Linked DNA regions of Selenomonas sputigena. The protein of the gene in region 1 interacts with the protein of each later gene in a pairwise test. Links are inferred from orthologs where the notes say so. Each region holds a gene or a part of one and is shown in the gene's direction. Other genes may lie near its edges.

Region 1 (7,636 bases):
AGAATGGTATTGGTTGGCATCGGATGCGAAGTACAGCAAGTATTTTGCGCCGAACGAAGTCACGGTCGTCAAGAGTCTCAATGTCGCAGGGTTGGAGCGTGCGATGCCAACGGTCATTCACGGCTGGATTAAAACGAGCTTCAGCTATGAAGGCGCAAAGGAGACGATTGCGAACTACGGCATCAAGGATATCCTGCCCGATCCGGCTGCGCTTGCCTACAGCCTCGCACTCGTCGAGGTCAGTCCGCAGAATCGCACTTTCCGCTATCTGGAAGAGGACTTTTACGATGCGCAGGGAAACATCCTTTGGTCGAAGCGCACGCCTGGCTCGGAAAAGGAAATGAACTCGCAGCAGTATGATGAAACCTTTTATGCGGCAATCGTCGACAGCGTTTTCGGCATGGGCGAACTGGAGCGTCTGACGAGTTCGGATCGCTGGTATGAGCTTTGGAAAGAAAAGCGGTCGGACGGAGGCGAGGAGAGCGCCATGGCGGACACCTCGACGATGCGGCTCAAAGGGGAACTGCTCTTTTATTGGGAGTGGGTCACGAAAAAGGACGCTAAGGGAAATACGTTGGAGGTGCAGTTCCTCAAGCGCGCCTTGAACGTGCCGATGGGCACGGTAAGCACGAAGGATGGCAAGACTTGGACGCCGCAAGCGGGGTGGCAGGATTTGGAGGAGACGGATCTGACGTTTCACGGCATCCAGCAGGGCAGCAGGGAATATACGGGACTCCTGCGCCTGCGTACCTACACGGCGAAAAACCTCGCGTGGCTCTATCGCGCGAGCTTGGAGCCGAACGCCGAGCGGCGTCTCCAACGCGATGAGGAGTGAGGTGCGGGCATCACGCTGGGCATCTTTGTCATGAGGAGTGGCTCGCCCCGTAGGAAAGTCAACGAGCCGATGGACAAGGAAAGGAATTTTTGATGCAGAACAAATACATCCGCAATTTCTCGATTATCGCGCACATCGACCATGGTAAGTCGACGCTTGCCGACCGCCTCATTGAAAGCACGGGCACTTTGACTGAGCGCGAGATGGAGGCGCAGGTGCTCGACAATATGGAGCTTGAGCGTGAGCGCGGCATTACGATCAAGGCGCAGACCGTGCGCCTGCACTATCGCGGCAAGGACGGCGAGGTCTATGAACTCAATCTCATCGACACGCCGGGTCACGTCGATTTCACATACGAGGTGTCGAGAAGCCTTGCGGCCTGCGAGGGAGCGCTTCTCGTCGTCGATGCGGCGCAGGGCGTCGAAGCGCAGACGCTCGCAAACGTCTACATGGCGCTGGAGCACGATCTCGAAATCATCCCTGTCATCAATAAGATCGATTTGCCGAGCGCCGATCCCGAGCGCGTCAAAGAGGAGATCGAGGAGGCGATCGGCCTCGATGCGTCCGAGGCGATCCTGACTTCGGCGAAGACGGGCGTAGGCATCGAGGAGATCCTCGACGCCATCATCGAGCGCATCCCGCCGCCGAAGGGCGAGGACAATGCGCCGCTTCGCGCTTTGATCTTCGACTCGTACTTTGACTCGTACAAGGGCGCGATCGCGCATGTGCGCCTGATGGAAGGTCATATCAAGAAGGGCATGGAACTGAAGATGATGGCGACGGGCAAGACATTCGAGGTGACCGATGTCGGCTGCTTCCGTCCCGCACCTGCCGAGCTCGGCGAACTTACGGCGGGAGAAGTCGGCTTCGTCGCGGGAAGTTTGAAGAACGTGCGCGACGTGCTCGTCGGCGATACCGTGACGAGCGCGAAGAACCCTGCACCAGAGCCGCTGCCCGGCTATCGCGGCGTGACGCCGATGGTCTACTGCGGACTCTATCCCGTGGACAGCGCCGACTACGACAATTTGAAGGACGCGCTCGAAAAGCTGCAGCTCAATGATGCGGCGCTGATCTTCGAGCCGGAGACATCGATCGCACTTGGCTTCGGCTATCGCTGCGGTTTCTTGGGTCTTCTGCACATGGACGTCATCCAGGAGCGGTTGGAGCGCGAGTACGGCATGAAGCTCATCACGACGGCGCCCTCCGTCATCTACCACGTCCACAAGACGAACGGGACGATGCTCAAGGTCGACAATCCGTCGAAGCTTCCGCCGCCGACGGAGATCGACTTCATCGAGGAGCCGTTTGTCAAGGCGACGGTCATCGTGCCGAAGGACTATGTCGGCTCCGTCATGGAAGTCTCGCAGGAAAAGCGCGGCACGTTCGAGAGCATGGACTACCTCGACACGAATCGCGTCATGATCATCTACCACATTCCTTTGAGCGAGATCATCTACGACTACTTTGATCGCTTGAAATCGACGACGCGCGGCTATGCCTCGCTCGACTACGAGCTTGCCGACTATCGCCAGTCGCGCCTCGTGAAGCTTGACATTCTCTTGAACGGCGATCCCGTCGATGCATTGTCGACCATCGTCCACGCCGACCGCGCCGCGACGCGCGGCCGCCAGCTCGCGCAGAAGCTCAAGGAGATCATTCCGCAGCAGATGTTCGAGATTCCGATCCAGGCGGCTGTCGGCAACAAGATCATCGCGCGAGAGAACGTGCGTGCCATGCGAAAAGACGTGCTTGCCAAGTGCTACGGCGGCGACATATCGAGAAAGCGCAAGCTGCTTGAAAAGCAGAAAGAAGGCAAGAAGCGTATGAAGGCGGTCGGCAGCGTCGAAGTGCCGCAGGAAGCCTTCATGGCGATATTGAAGATCGACTGATTCCCGCGCGGTTCTGCGCTTCCTTTTATTGTGGGAATTGCCGAGCGAAGGGGAAAGCGAGAATTTGAAAGGAAAAGAGGCGGCAGAATGGGTGATTTCGGCGTGTATGTCCATATTCCCTTCTGCCGCCGCAAGTGCTTTTACTGCGACTTCCCTTCTTATGCAGGAGAAGAGCGATGGATGAGCCGCTACCGAGAAGCCCTGTGCCGCGAGATTGCGGCGCAGGGCTGTCGCTGTCTGCAGGAAGGGGCAGTGCGCACCGTCTACATCGGCGGCGGCACGCCGACAACGCTTGCGGCAGACGACCTTCTCGCCGTCGTCTGCACCGTGCGCGAGAGTTTTCGACTGACAGGCGAGGAAGAGTTCACGGTCGAGGCGAATCCCGGTACGGTCGATGCAAAGCTTCTCGAACGATTGCGCGAGGCGGGCGTCAACCGTCTGAGCTTCGGCGTGCAGTCGTTTTTCGATGCGCTGCTCACTGCTATCGGGCGCATTCATACGGCACGGGAGGCGGAGGATGCCGTGCGCATGGCGCAGAAGGCAGACTTTCGCGTGAGCCTTGACCTCATGTACGGTCTGCCTGGGCAGACGCTTTCTGATCTCAAGGACAGTGTGGCGCGAGCCGCTGCGCTCGGCATTGGTCACATCTCCGTCTACGGGCTTGCCGTCGAGGACGGCACGCCGTTCGCCCGCATGGAAGAGGCGGGGCGGCTTCATCTGCCGACGGATGACGAATGCGGCGATATGTACGACTATATCACGGCAGAACTGCCACGCTTGGGTTACCGCCGCTACGAAATCTCGAACTATGCGAGGGCGGGCGAAGAGAGCCGCCACAACCTCGCCTATTGGCAGGACGTGTCCTACATCGGTCTCGGCGCAGCGGCGCATTCGTATTGGCACGGACAGCGCACGGAGAATGAGCAGGATCTTTGCCGCTACATCGCGTGCATCGAAGGAGGCCTGTCGCCTGCAAGGGAAGAAGAGCCTTGCTCGCGCGAAAGCCATATCGAAGAATTCGCCTTCCTCGCGCTCCGCACGGCGTATGGTATTGATAAGAAGCGCTTTCGCGGCACTTTCGCCTCGGATGTGCACGAGGTCTATGGCGAAGTGATCGCGCGCTTGCAGGCGGCGGGGCTTGTTGAAGAAACGGCGGTGAGCATACGTCTGACAGAGCAGGGCATGAAGTTTGGCAACCGCGTCTTTGAAGCATTCTTGTTGGAAAGAGATGAAACGTAGCTGCCGCAAGCGGCTTTGCCGGCAAACTTTAAGCTTTCCTCTTATATGTACGATAAATAAGAGGAGAAAGGAGCGATTTCGATGGATATGAGCATAGCGGCGATGTCGGTCGATCTAAGCCAGGCACGCTTCTCGCAGCAGTTCGGCATCTCCGTCATGAAGATGGCGATGGATACGACGGAAGAAGCTGTGGGTGAGATGTTGGAAAGCCTCGACCCTGCGGTCGGCAACAATATTGATATTGCGGTATGAAAAAGAGGGCTGTCGCACAAAATGTGCGGCAGCCCCTTTTTGCTTGACTCGATCGGTTGACAGCGCAAGCCTGTGCAAGAGAAAGAAGCGTAAATTACACGCACAAACGTCCACTTTGTGGATATTGTGCGACGCCCTTACCAAAAACCGACCAATCAGTCAGCGCCCTTTGGGCTTGACTTCTTGGACTTTCATAGTAAAACTTTTTTGCGAAAGACAAAAAAGATGTTGACTTTTTGACTTTTATCGTGTATATTCTAGTCATGGGTTAGCACTCAAGGAGATTGAGTGCTAACAGCATGAACTACACGCACAAACGTCCACTTTGTGGACATTGTGCGCCGCCCTTAATGAAAGTTACCCAATCGGCCTGCGCCCTTCGGGCTTGGCTTCTTGGACTTTCATAGTAAACTACACGCACAAACGTCCACTTTGTGGACAAAAGTGCGCCGCCCTTAATGAAAGTTAGCCAATCGGCCTGCGCCTTTCGGGCTTGGTTTCTTGGACTTTCATAGTAGACCTTATCAGAGGGGGTGTGAAGATGCTTGATGAAAGGAAGCAGCGCATCCTGCAGGCGGTAGTCGATGACTACATCTCGTCGGCGGAGCCTGTCGGCTCGCGCACTGTGGCGCGGCGTCATGATTTCGGCGTTAGTCCGGCAACGATCCGCAACGAGATGGCGGATCTCGAGGATATGGGCTACTTGGAGCATTTGCACACGTCCTCTGGGCGCATCCCTTCGTCGAAAGGGTATCGACTCTATGTGGACAATCTGCTCTCGCCCGCGCCGATTGACGAGCGCGAGAGGGCGTTGATTGACCACTGGTATCGAAAGCGCGTCAAGCGCGTCGAGAGCGTCTTTCAGGAGACGGCGAAGATCATTTCGCGACTGACGAAGAATCTCGCGCTCGTCCTTGCGCCGCAGCTGGATGAAGCGGCTTTTCGCACGCTGCAGTTCGTGCCGCTGGGCGAAGATCGTGTCATCGCCGTCTTGATGACGGACGCGGGCTTCGTGGAGAACCGCGTCGTCAAGATGCCGAAAGGCGCGAGTTTCGAGGATTTCCAACGCATGGCGGAGGTCATCAACCGATGTCTGTCGGGCGAGAAGCTTTCCTCCATCGGCACGGCCGCTTTGAAGCGCATACGCGCCGAGGTCATGGACGAGTCGCTTTATCAGGCGGCAATGGAACTGATTTACGAAGCGCTCGACGAGGAGCGCAAGGAGCAGCGGCTCTATCTCGGCGGCACGACAGAGATGCTTGCGCAGCCGGAGTTTCGCGATGTGACGCGCGTGCGTGCGCTCCTCTCACTGCTCGAAGAGGAGAACTTCGTCAAAGACGTTCTGCAGAAGAAATCGCAGGAGGGACTCGTCGTCACGATCGGCCGTGAGAATGAGTACAGCGGCATTGAGGATTGCAGCATCATTCGCGCGACGTACCACTTGGATGGCGAGTGCTTGGGCACGATCGCCGTCTTAGGGCCGACGCGCATGGAGTACGGCAAGGCGATGGCGCTCTTGGGATATCTGAACCACCATATCGCTGCGCTTGTGCAGCCTTTCCGCTGGTAGCGGCATAGCATGAAATACGAGGTGAAGGGAATGCCATCATTCATGAAGGATGAGTTGAAGAAGAAGGACGAGGAAAAGCTCGAGGAGATGAAGCGCGAGATCGACGAGGCGGAGGCCGCAGACACTGCGGACGTCGCAGAAGAAGCGACGGGAGATGTCCGCGAGGAGACTGCCGAAGGAAGCCGTGAAGGTACCGAGGAGGCAGAAAATGGCGCGGACGATCCTGTGAAGCGTGCAGAAAAGCTTGAAGCCGATCTGGCAGAAAAGGACGCACAGATGCTGCGACTGCGCGCGGACTTCGACAACTTCCGCCGTCGTTCTGCGAAGGAGCGCGAAGAGCTTGCCGCCGTCGTCACCCAGGGCATCCTCACGGATATGCTGCCGCTCCTCGACAACTTCGAGCGTGCACTTTCCGCCGAAGGTTCTGACCTCGACAGCTTCCGCGCAGGCGTTTCCATGATCTACAAGCAGATGCAGGAAGCGCTCGCGAAGAACGGCTTGGAAGTCATTGATACGAAGGATAAGAAGTTCGACACGAACTTCCATCAGGCGGTCATGCGCGTGCAGGATCCCGAGAAGGAGGACGATACGATCGAGCAGGAACTGCAGAAAGGCTACATGGTAAAGGGGCGCGTCATACGCCCAAGCATGGTGCAGGTCGTTTCAAATTAAGTCAAATAGAGGAAACTCTTTTTATAGATATAAACATTTAGGAGGAATTCATCATGGCAAAAGCAATTGGCATCGATTTAGGTACCACGAACTCCGTCGTCTCCGTCATGGAGGGCGGCAAGCCCGTCGTCATCACGAACCCGGAGGGCAGCCGCCTGACGCCGTCCGTCGTCGGCTTCACGAAGACGGGCGAGCGTCTCATCGGCCAGCTCGCCAAGCGTCAGGCGGTATCGAACCCTGACCGCACGATCGCGTCGATCAAGCGTCACATGGGTGAGAAGGATTACAAGGTTTCCATCGACGGCAAGGACTACACGCCGCCTGAGATTTCGGCGATGATCCTGCAGAAGCTCAAAGCGGACGCGGAAGCCTACCTCGGCGAGACGGTGACGCAGGCGGTCATCACGGTGCCGGCGTACTTCAACGACAGCCAGCGCCAGGCGACGAAGGATGCGGGCAAGATCGCGGGTCTCGACGTCCTGCGCATCGTCAACGAGCCGACGGCGGCATCGCTGGCATACGGCGTCGACAAGGGCGGCGAGCACACGGTTCTCGTCTTTGACTTGGGCGGCGGCACGTTCGACGTTTCGATCCTCGAACTCAGCGAGGGCATGGTTGAAGTCAAGGCGACGAGCGGCGACACGCACTTGGGCGGCGACGACTTTGACCACGCCGTCATGAACTGGATGGTCGAGGAGTTCAAGAAGGAGAACGGCATCGACCTCTCCGCCGACAAGATGAGTGCACAGCGTCTGTTGGAAGCGGCGGAAAAGGCGAAGATCGAGCTTTCGAGCATGATGGAGACGCCGATCAATCTGCCGTTCATCACGGCGGACGCCACGGGTCCGAAGCATCTTGACTTGAAGCTCACGCGTGCCAAGTTTGATGAGCTTACGCACGATCTTGTCGAGCGCACGATGGGTCCGACGCGTCAGGCGATGTCGGATGCAGGTCTTTCGCCTTCGGACATCGACAAGGTGCTTCTCGTCGGCGGTTCGTCGCGCATCCCTGCCGTGCAGGAGGCCATCAAGGGCTACTTTGGCAAGGAGCCGGATCGCAGCGTGAACCCGGACGAGTGTGTTTCCATCGGTGCGGCAATTCAGGCCGGCATCATCGTCGGCGAAGTCAAGGACATGCTGCTCCTCGACGTCACGCCGCTTTCTCTGGGTATTGAGACCT
Region 2 (7,826 bases), 1.1 Mb from region 1 along the record:
CGATCTCCTGCGCGAGGTCGCTGACTTCAGTAAGATCGTGCAAGCGTAAGAAGAGATCGCTGCAAGTACGCGCGGTCTCTCCGATATGGCACACGACCTCAATGCGGCGGCCGCCAAGTTCAAGACCTGAAGAGCGGCACGAAATGAAAAAATGGGCGATGCATGTCTATGCATCGCCCATTTTTGACTGTTCATGCTGCGGGTTCTCTTACTTCATGCGCGCCTGACGAAGCATCCACAGCGACTTGGCGTATTTCTTGATGAGGTCGTCCATGAGCATGGAAGTGACGTAGCGGTTCGCCTCGTCGGCAGCTTTCTTGAGGCTGCGCACCTGCTCGTAGATATAGGAGAAGTCCTTCTCGACTTCAGCGAGGATCTCGTCCGAGGTCACGAAGCCGGGCTTCGCTTCCTCAATCTTCGCGGTTGCGAGGAAGTCCTTGAGGGACGACAGCGGTTCGTGGTTGATCTGCAGCAGGCTCTCGGCGATGGCGTCGATGTCTTCGCGCACGCCGTCGTAGTAGCTTTCCAACTGCGCGTGAACGGGGAAGAAGTCGGGACCCTTGACGTACCAGTGGTAGTGCTGAAGTTTGTGATATTCGACGACGAGGTCGGAAAGAAGCTGGTTCAACATCTTGTGCATGAAAAATCCTCCTTTGCGATATAGGGGCGGAACTTTGCCCGCAAATTCATCGCTCCCATTATAGCATAAATGGTACGGATTCACAAATAAGATTTATTATCTTTTATAATTCAAGGATTCATGAGTGGGCAGTGATTCCGTAAGTTTGCGAATGGAAAGAGCAATCCTTTTTGTTCCAACGACGCGGCAACTGTGGTATAATGTTCCCGTTCAATATCTCGTAGGGAGAATTAGGGGGATTCTGTGTGGATTTAAGTATTATGGAGCTTTTGAAAACGGTTGTCCTGGGCATTGTCGAAGGGCTGACGGAGTGGCTGCCGATCAGCAGTACGGGACATATGATTCTTGTCGATGAGTTCATCAAGCTCGACGTCTCGAAGTCCTTTATGGACATGTTCCTCGTCGTCATACAGCTCGGCGCCATCCTTGCCGTCGTCGTGCTGAACTTTGAGAAGCTCAACCCGTTTTCGAGCTGGAAGTCAAGCTGGGAGAAGCGTGCTACGTGGCAGCTCTGGTACAAGGTCATCCTTGCCTGCGTGCCGGCGGCGGTCATCGGACTTTTGTTCAACAAGTTCATGGAAGAGCACTTTATGACAGCGCCTGTCGTCGCGGCGACCTTGATCTTCTACGGCGTCATGTTCCTCGTCGTCGAGACGTACAATAAGCGTCGCACGCCGCGCGTGCGCGAGATCGAGCGGCTCGACTACAAGACGGCGTTCATCATCGGCCTGTTCCAGGTGCTGTCTCTCGTGCCGGGCACGTCGCGCTCGGGCGCGACGATCTTGGGCGGCATCCTCTTCGGCACGTCGCGCTATGTGGCGGCGGAATTCACGTTCTTCCTCGCCATTCCCGTCATGTTCGGCGCGAGTCTCTTGAAGATGGTCAAGTTTGGCTGGCACTACACGGGCAGCGAGATCTTGATTCTCGTCGTGGGCATGGCGACGGCATTCGTCGTGTCGATCCTTTCGATCAAGTTTCTGCTGCGCTACATCAAGAACAATGATTTCAAGGCGTTCGGTTGGTATCGCATCGTGCTCGGCATCATCGTCGTCCTCTATCTCTACTTCGTCGGCGATCCCGTGCAGGGCTGAGGGGGAAATATCATGCGTTTCGTATCATGGAATGTCAATGGTCTGCGCGCTTGCCTCGGCAAGGGCTTCATGCAGTCGTTCAAGGCGCTCGACGCCGACGTCTTCGGCGTGCAGGAGACGAAGATGCAGCCGGAGCAGGCAATCTTGGAGCTTACGGGCTACAAGCAGTATTGGAACAGTGCGGAGAAGAAGGGCTACTCGGGCACGGCGGTCTTCAGCCGCATCGAGCCGCTTTCCGTCAGCTACGGTCTCGGCATTGAAGAGCACGATCACGAGGGGCGCGTCATCGCGTTGGAGTTCGACGATCTCTACTTCGTGACAGTTTACACGCCAAATTCGCAGCGCGGCCTTGAGCGCCTCGCCTATCGCATGACGTGGGAGGAGGCGTTCCGCGACTATCTTTTGGCGCTTGACGCGAAGAAGCCCGTCGTCGTCTGCGGCGACCTCAACGTGGCGCATACGGAAATCGACCTCAAGAATCCCAAGACGAACCGCAAGAATGCAGGCTTCACCGACGAGGAGCGCGAGAAGATGACGGAGCTTCTCGCAGCGGGCTTCACCGACACGTTCCGCGCACTCTACCCCGACAAGACGGGCATCTATACCTGGTGGTCGTATCTCCGCAAGGCGCGTGAGACGAATGCAGGCTGGCGCATCGACTACTTCCTCGTTTCCGACCGCCTTGCGCCGAAGATCAAGGAGGCGACGATCCACAACGAGGTCTTCGGCAGCGATCATTGTCCTGTGGGACTGGTGCTGGGGTGAGGGGGGAAGATCGGAGAAGCGAGGAACAGCTTTGTTGCTACGCGGCAGGTCGATTTTATATGAGTTCCTAAGGGACCACTGATAAATTCAGCCACCCATCTTCACGCATCTGCGCTGTCCTCTCGTCGTCGACAAATCCTCGACGTAGCACCGCTACGCCTCCGGTTTACACTGAAACCCCAAGAGGTCAAGCCGAAGGCGCAGATCGATTGGCTGGTTTCAGGTAAGGGCGGCGCACAATGTCTACAAAGTGGACGTTTGTGCGTGTAGCTTGTCTCCTCGATAGATACAGCGCATCTGCGCAAATCTGGGCGACTTCATTTTATCAGCGTTTCCCTAAAAAAGATTTTTGCGGGCAGCCGCAAAAATCTTTTTATTTGACTGGAAAAATAATGCTGTCGGGGATATAATTATATTGAAGATTTTTTCAGTATACCGCAAAAATCTTCAATAGGAGGCTATGGAATGGAAATCAAAAGAGATCGTTATCTGAATACCCTGATCAGCAAGAAGCATAACGGGCTGATCAAGGTCGTTACGGGCATGCGACGATGCGGGAAATCGTATCTCTTGTTCAAGCTCTTCAAGGAGCATTTGCTCTCGGAAGGAACGGACGCGAATCATATCGTCGAGATCGCGTTCGATACGTTTGAAAATAAGCGATTCTGCGATCCTGTTGTGCTGTATCCGTATTTGAAGGAACAGCTCGCAGGTGAAGGGCTGTATTATGTACTGCTCGATGAGGTGCAGCTTCTGGGGGAATTTGAGTCCGTCCTTAACAGTTTGATTCGCATGGAAAATGTAGATGTGTATGTGACCGGCAGTAACGCCCGCTTTCTGTCGAAGGACGTGATTACGGAATTCCGAGGGCGCGGCGATGAGGTTCGCATGTATCCGCTGAGCTTTGCAGAATTTATGTCGGTCTATTCTGGCAGCAAATACGATGGCTGGAATGAATATATGCTCTACGGCGGTCTGCCGTTGGTGCTGAATTTTACGACGACAGAGCAGAAGATTGCTTTTCTGAAAGCACTTTTTGAGGAAACCTATATTTCCGATATTGTCGGCAGGCACAGGATACGCAACAAGACGGAACTGGAAGAGCTTTTGAACATTCTCTCTTCTGCCATCGGCTCGCTGACCAACCCGGAAAAGCTGTCGGCGACCTTTCGCTCGGTCAAGGGAAAGAAGATCAGCAACAGTACGATCAAACGCTATATTGATTATCTGTGTGATTCGTTTCTGATTGACGGTGCTCTGCGCTATGACGTAAAGGGAAAGAAATACATGGACACTCCAGTGAAATACTATTTTACGGACATGGGGCTGCGGAATGCCCGACTGAATTTCAGACAGCTGGAGGAAACGCACAGCATGGAGAATATCATCTTCAATGAGCTGAAGATCCGTGGGTTTAATGTGGATGTGGGCGTCATCCAGCAGTACGGCACGAATGATAAGGGAAGCAGCATCCGCAGGCAGCTCGAAATAGACTTCGTCTGCAATAAGGGCTCGAAGCGCTATTACATTCAGTCTGCCTACGCGCTGCCGGATGCCGCGAAGATGGAGCAGGAGCAGCGCTCCCTGATGCTGACGGGGGATTTTTTCAAGCGCATGATCATCACGAAGGACAGCCCGGCGCCGCATTATAATGAGAAGGGCGTCCTCTTCATGAATGTCTATGATTTTCTGCTCGATGAGAAGAGTCTGGAAAACTGACAACGTGCCGTTCTATTACACTTCGCGGCAGATTTTTCTCTAAAAGGTCAAAAAATCAAAAAAAGTTCTTGACTATTTGTCGAAAAATGAGTAATATAAGAACTGTGGTTAGCACTCAAGCAATGCGAGTGCTAACAAAAAAGAATTTAGGAAGAGCTGATTCGTCAGCGATTCCGTTGATTTGGGAGGAAGATAAACATGATCAGGCCATTGGGCGACAGAGTTGTCATCAAGGTTTCGGAAGGCGATATGAAGACGGCGAGCGGCATCGTGCTGCCGGACACGGCGAAGGAGAAGCCGCAGGAAGGCGAAGTCGTCGCAGTCGGCACGGGCAAGATGCTTGACAACGGCACGCGTGCGCAGATGGAAGTCAAGACGGGCGACAAGGTTATCTTCTCGAAGTACTCGGGTTCTGAAGTCAAGGTTGACGAGCAGAACTACTTGATCGTTCGCGAGAGCGACATCCTCGCGGTTCTCTGAGATTTGTCTGAGAGAGCGCAGATTCGATAGATTCGATAGATATTGGGAGGTTTTACCATGGCAAAGCAGGTTTTGTTCAATGAAGAAGCGCGCCGTGCGCTCGGCAAGGGCGTCGACGCTTTGGCAAATGCCGTAAAGGTCACGCTTGGGCCTAAGGGTCGCAACGTCGTTCTCGACAAGAAGTTCGGCGCACCGACGATCACGAACGACGGCGTGACGATTGCGAAGGACATCGAACTCGAAGATCCGTTTGAGAACATGGGCGCACAGCTCGTCAAGGAAGTCGCGACGAAGACGAACGACATCGCGGGCGACGGCACGACGACGGCTACGCTTCTCGCGCAGGCGATGATCCACGAGGGCATGAGGAACGTCGCTGCGGGCGCGAACCCGATGATCCTCAAGAAGGGCATCGACCAGGCGGTCAAGAAGCTCGTCGATGAGATCAAGAGCAACTCGAAGAAGGTCGAGGGCAAGGCGGCGATCGCGCAGGTCGCGGCGATTTCCTCGGGCGACGAGGAAGTCGGCGAGCTGATCGCAGAGGCGATGGAGAAGGTCGGCAAGGACGGCGTCATCACGGTCGAGGAGTCGAAGTCCATGGACACGAACCTCTCGGTCGTCGAGGGCATGCAGTTCGACCGCGGCTACATCTCCCCCTACATGGTCACGGACACGGACAAGATGGAAGCCGTTCTCGACAATCCGTACATCCTCATCACGGATCGCAAGATTTCGGCGATTGCCGACATCCTGCCGATTCTTGAGAAGGTCGTAAAGCAGGGCAAGGAACTGATGATCATCGCCGAGGATCTCGACGGTGAGGCGCTTGCGACGCTCGTCGTCAACAAGCTGCGCGGCACGTTCAAGGCTCTTGCCGTCAAGGCTCCGGGCTTCGGCGACCGCCGCAAGGCGATGCTCGAAGACATCGCTATCCTGACGGGCGGCACGGTCATCTCCGAGGAAGTCGGCAGGAAGCTCGACAGCGTCGAGATCGAGGATCTCGGTCAGGCGCGTCAGGTTCGCGCCTCGAAGGAAGAGACGACGATCGTCGACGGCTCCGGCGACAAGGCTGCGATCGACGCGCGCGTCGAGCAGATCAAGAAGCAGGTTGCGGAGACGACTTCGGACTTCGACAAGGAGAAGCTGCAGGAGCGCCTCGCAAAGCTCGCGGGCGGCGTCGCCGTCATCGAGATCGGCGCTGCGACCGAGGTCGAGATGAAGGACAAGAAGCTGCGCATCGAGGACGCTCTGAACGCTACGCGTGCGGCGGTCGAAGAGGGCATCGTCGCCGGCGGCGGCACGACGTTCGTCGACATCCTGCCCGCGCTTGACGCTTTGAGCGCCGAAGGCGACGTGCAGACGGGCATCAACATCGTGAAGCGCGCCATCGAGGAGCCGGTTCGCCAGATTGCGAACAACGCGGGTCTTGAAGGTTCCGTCGTCGTCGAGAACGTCAAGAAGTCGGCGAACGGCACGGGCTTCAACGCTCTGACGGGCGAGTACGTCGACATGATCGGCGCGGGCATCGTCGACCCGGCGAAGGTCACGCGCTCCGCTCTGCAGAATGCGGCGAGCATCGCGGCGATGGTTCTGACGACGGAGACGCTCGTGGCGGACAAGCCGGAGAAGGAGCCTCCGATGCCGATGGGCGCACCGGGCATGGGCGGCGGTATGCCGGGCATGATGTAAGGCGCGAAATCCATCGCGAACAAATTAAAATAGAAAGGCTTCCTGCTGCAGCGACGCTGCAGCAGGAAGCTTTTTTTGCGTCCGTATTTTAGCCGCGGCTTCGCGCGAGCCAAGCGTTCATGGCGGCGACGAAGACGAGGGAGAAGAGGACGAGAGCCGTCGCCCATTGGAAGGCGAGGTCGTAGTCGTTCGCCTGTACAGCGGCGTAGATCGCTGTGGACATCGTCTGCGTCGTGCCGGGGACGTTGCCTGCGAACATGATAGTCGCGCCGAACTCGCCGAGTGCACGCGTGAACGTCAGCACGAGTCCCGCAACGATGCCGTGCTTGGCGTTCGGCACGAGGATGCGCCAGAAGATGCGCCACTCGGAGATGCCGAGCGTGCGTGCCGCATAGACGATGTTTTTGTCGAGCTGCTCGAAGGCGCCGCGCGCCGTGCGGTACATGAGGGGCAGCGAGACGACGACGGCGGCGATGACGGTCGCCTTCCATGTGAAGACGAGCGGCATGCCGAAGTCGAGGAGCATTTGCCCTAGAGGGCTTTTCCTGCCGAATACGAGCAGGAGGAAGAAGCCGACGACGGTCGGCGGCAGCACCATGGGCAATGTGATGACGGCGTCGGCAATGCCTTGGAAGCGCCTCAGATGGAGGACGGCGTAGGCGAGGGCGATGCCGAGGAAGAAGGAGATGAAGGTGGCGACCGTCGCCGTCTTCAAGGTGATCCAAAAGGGAGAAAATTCCATGTGCGCCTCCTATCGTTCGAGCAAGATGAGCCGATCGGCGGGAAAATGCAGATAGAATTCTTTCTGCCCCAGCCCTTGCCAAGCGATTTTTTCAATCTCCCAACGCACGGGCGCGGCGTCCGAATCCGCCTTCTTCGCCATGACGAGGTAGGAAAAGGCATCCTCGATGATCTGCACGGCTTCCATGCGCGGCGTGTTTTCCGCCGCTTCTTCGCGCAGGGAAAAGAAGTGGGCGCGGATGCCGACATGGCGGAGGTTCTCGGGCACGGGGGCGGCAGAGTGCAGCGTGATTTGCCAGTCCTCGGCGAAGAGCTCATGCTCTGCCGTGCGGCGTGCGCGGGAGATATTCTTGCAGCCTGTGAGGAGCGTCGCCGCGAGTGTGCCGGGCTGCTCGAAGAGCGCGTGCTTCGTGCCGAGCGATTCGAGGGCGCCGCTGCTCAGGACGGCGATGCGATCGGCCAGGCGGTAGGCTTCGCCGCGGTCGTGCGAGACGAGGACGGCGGCGCGTCCGTAGTCGTCGAAGAGGTGTAGCAGCTCCAGCTCCAACTGCCACTTGAGGTAGCTGTCGAGCGCGGAGAACGGCTCGTCGAGCAGCAGAAGTTCGGCATCGGAGGCGAGGATGCGCGCGAACGCCGTGCGCTGTTTCTGTCCGCCCGAAAGTTCCTTGGGGTAAGAGTTTTCGAGTCCCGCAAGCGAAAAG

The links.
Region 2: the proteins of grpE (region 1) and groL interact in binary tests that used the Escherichia coli proteins (3 or more experiments, as listed by UniProt). The link is inferred for Selenomonas sputigena from one-to-one orthologs.

The regions. Positions count from the first base shown.
Region 1 is NZ_CP110383.1:334,028-341,663, forward strand. The notes cover bases 4,849-7,636. They hold grpE (nucleotide exchange factor GrpE), read left to right. Parts: upstream 4,849-5,815; coding sequence 5,816-6,457; downstream 6,458-7,636. Other genes in these bases: hrcA (heat-inducible transcriptional repressor HrcA), read left to right, coding at 4,849-5,785; dnaK (molecular chaperone DnaK), read left to right, coding at 6,511-7,636. In the rest of the region: OL236_RS01580 (hypothetical protein), read left to right, coding at 1-835; lepA (translation elongation factor 4), read left to right, coding at 928-2,724; radical SAM family heme chaperone HemW, read left to right, coding at 2,812-3,963; OL236_RS01595 (YjfB family protein), read left to right, coding at 4,045-4,215; more of hrcA, read left to right, coding at 4,757-4,848. UniProt on the Escherichia coli protein: Participates actively in the response to hyperosmotic and heat shock by preventing the aggregation of stress-denatured proteins, in association with DnaK and GrpE. It is the nucleotide exchange factor for DnaK and may function as a thermosensor.
Region 2 is NZ_CP110383.1:1,426,695-1,434,520, reverse strand. Bases 4,091-7,068 are described here. They hold groL (chaperonin GroEL), read left to right. Parts: upstream 4,091-4,752; coding sequence 4,753-6,384; downstream 6,385-7,068. Other genes in these bases: modB (molybdate ABC transporter permease subunit), read right to left, coding at 6,473-7,068; groES (co-chaperone GroES), read left to right, coding at 4,414-4,695; OL236_RS06980 (ATP-binding protein), read left to right, coding at 4,091-4,215. Also shown: glyS (glycine--tRNA ligase subunit beta), read left to right, coding at 1-49; OL236_RS06995 (Dps family protein), read right to left, coding at 209-640; OL236_RS06990 (undecaprenyl-diphosphate phosphatase), read left to right, coding at 901-1,731; OL236_RS06985 (exodeoxyribonuclease III), read left to right, coding at 1,744-2,496; more of OL236_RS06980, read left to right, coding at 2,962-4,090; more of modB, read right to left, coding at 7,069-7,126; OL236_RS06960 (sulfate/molybdate ABC transporter ATP-binding protein), read right to left, coding at 7,136-7,826.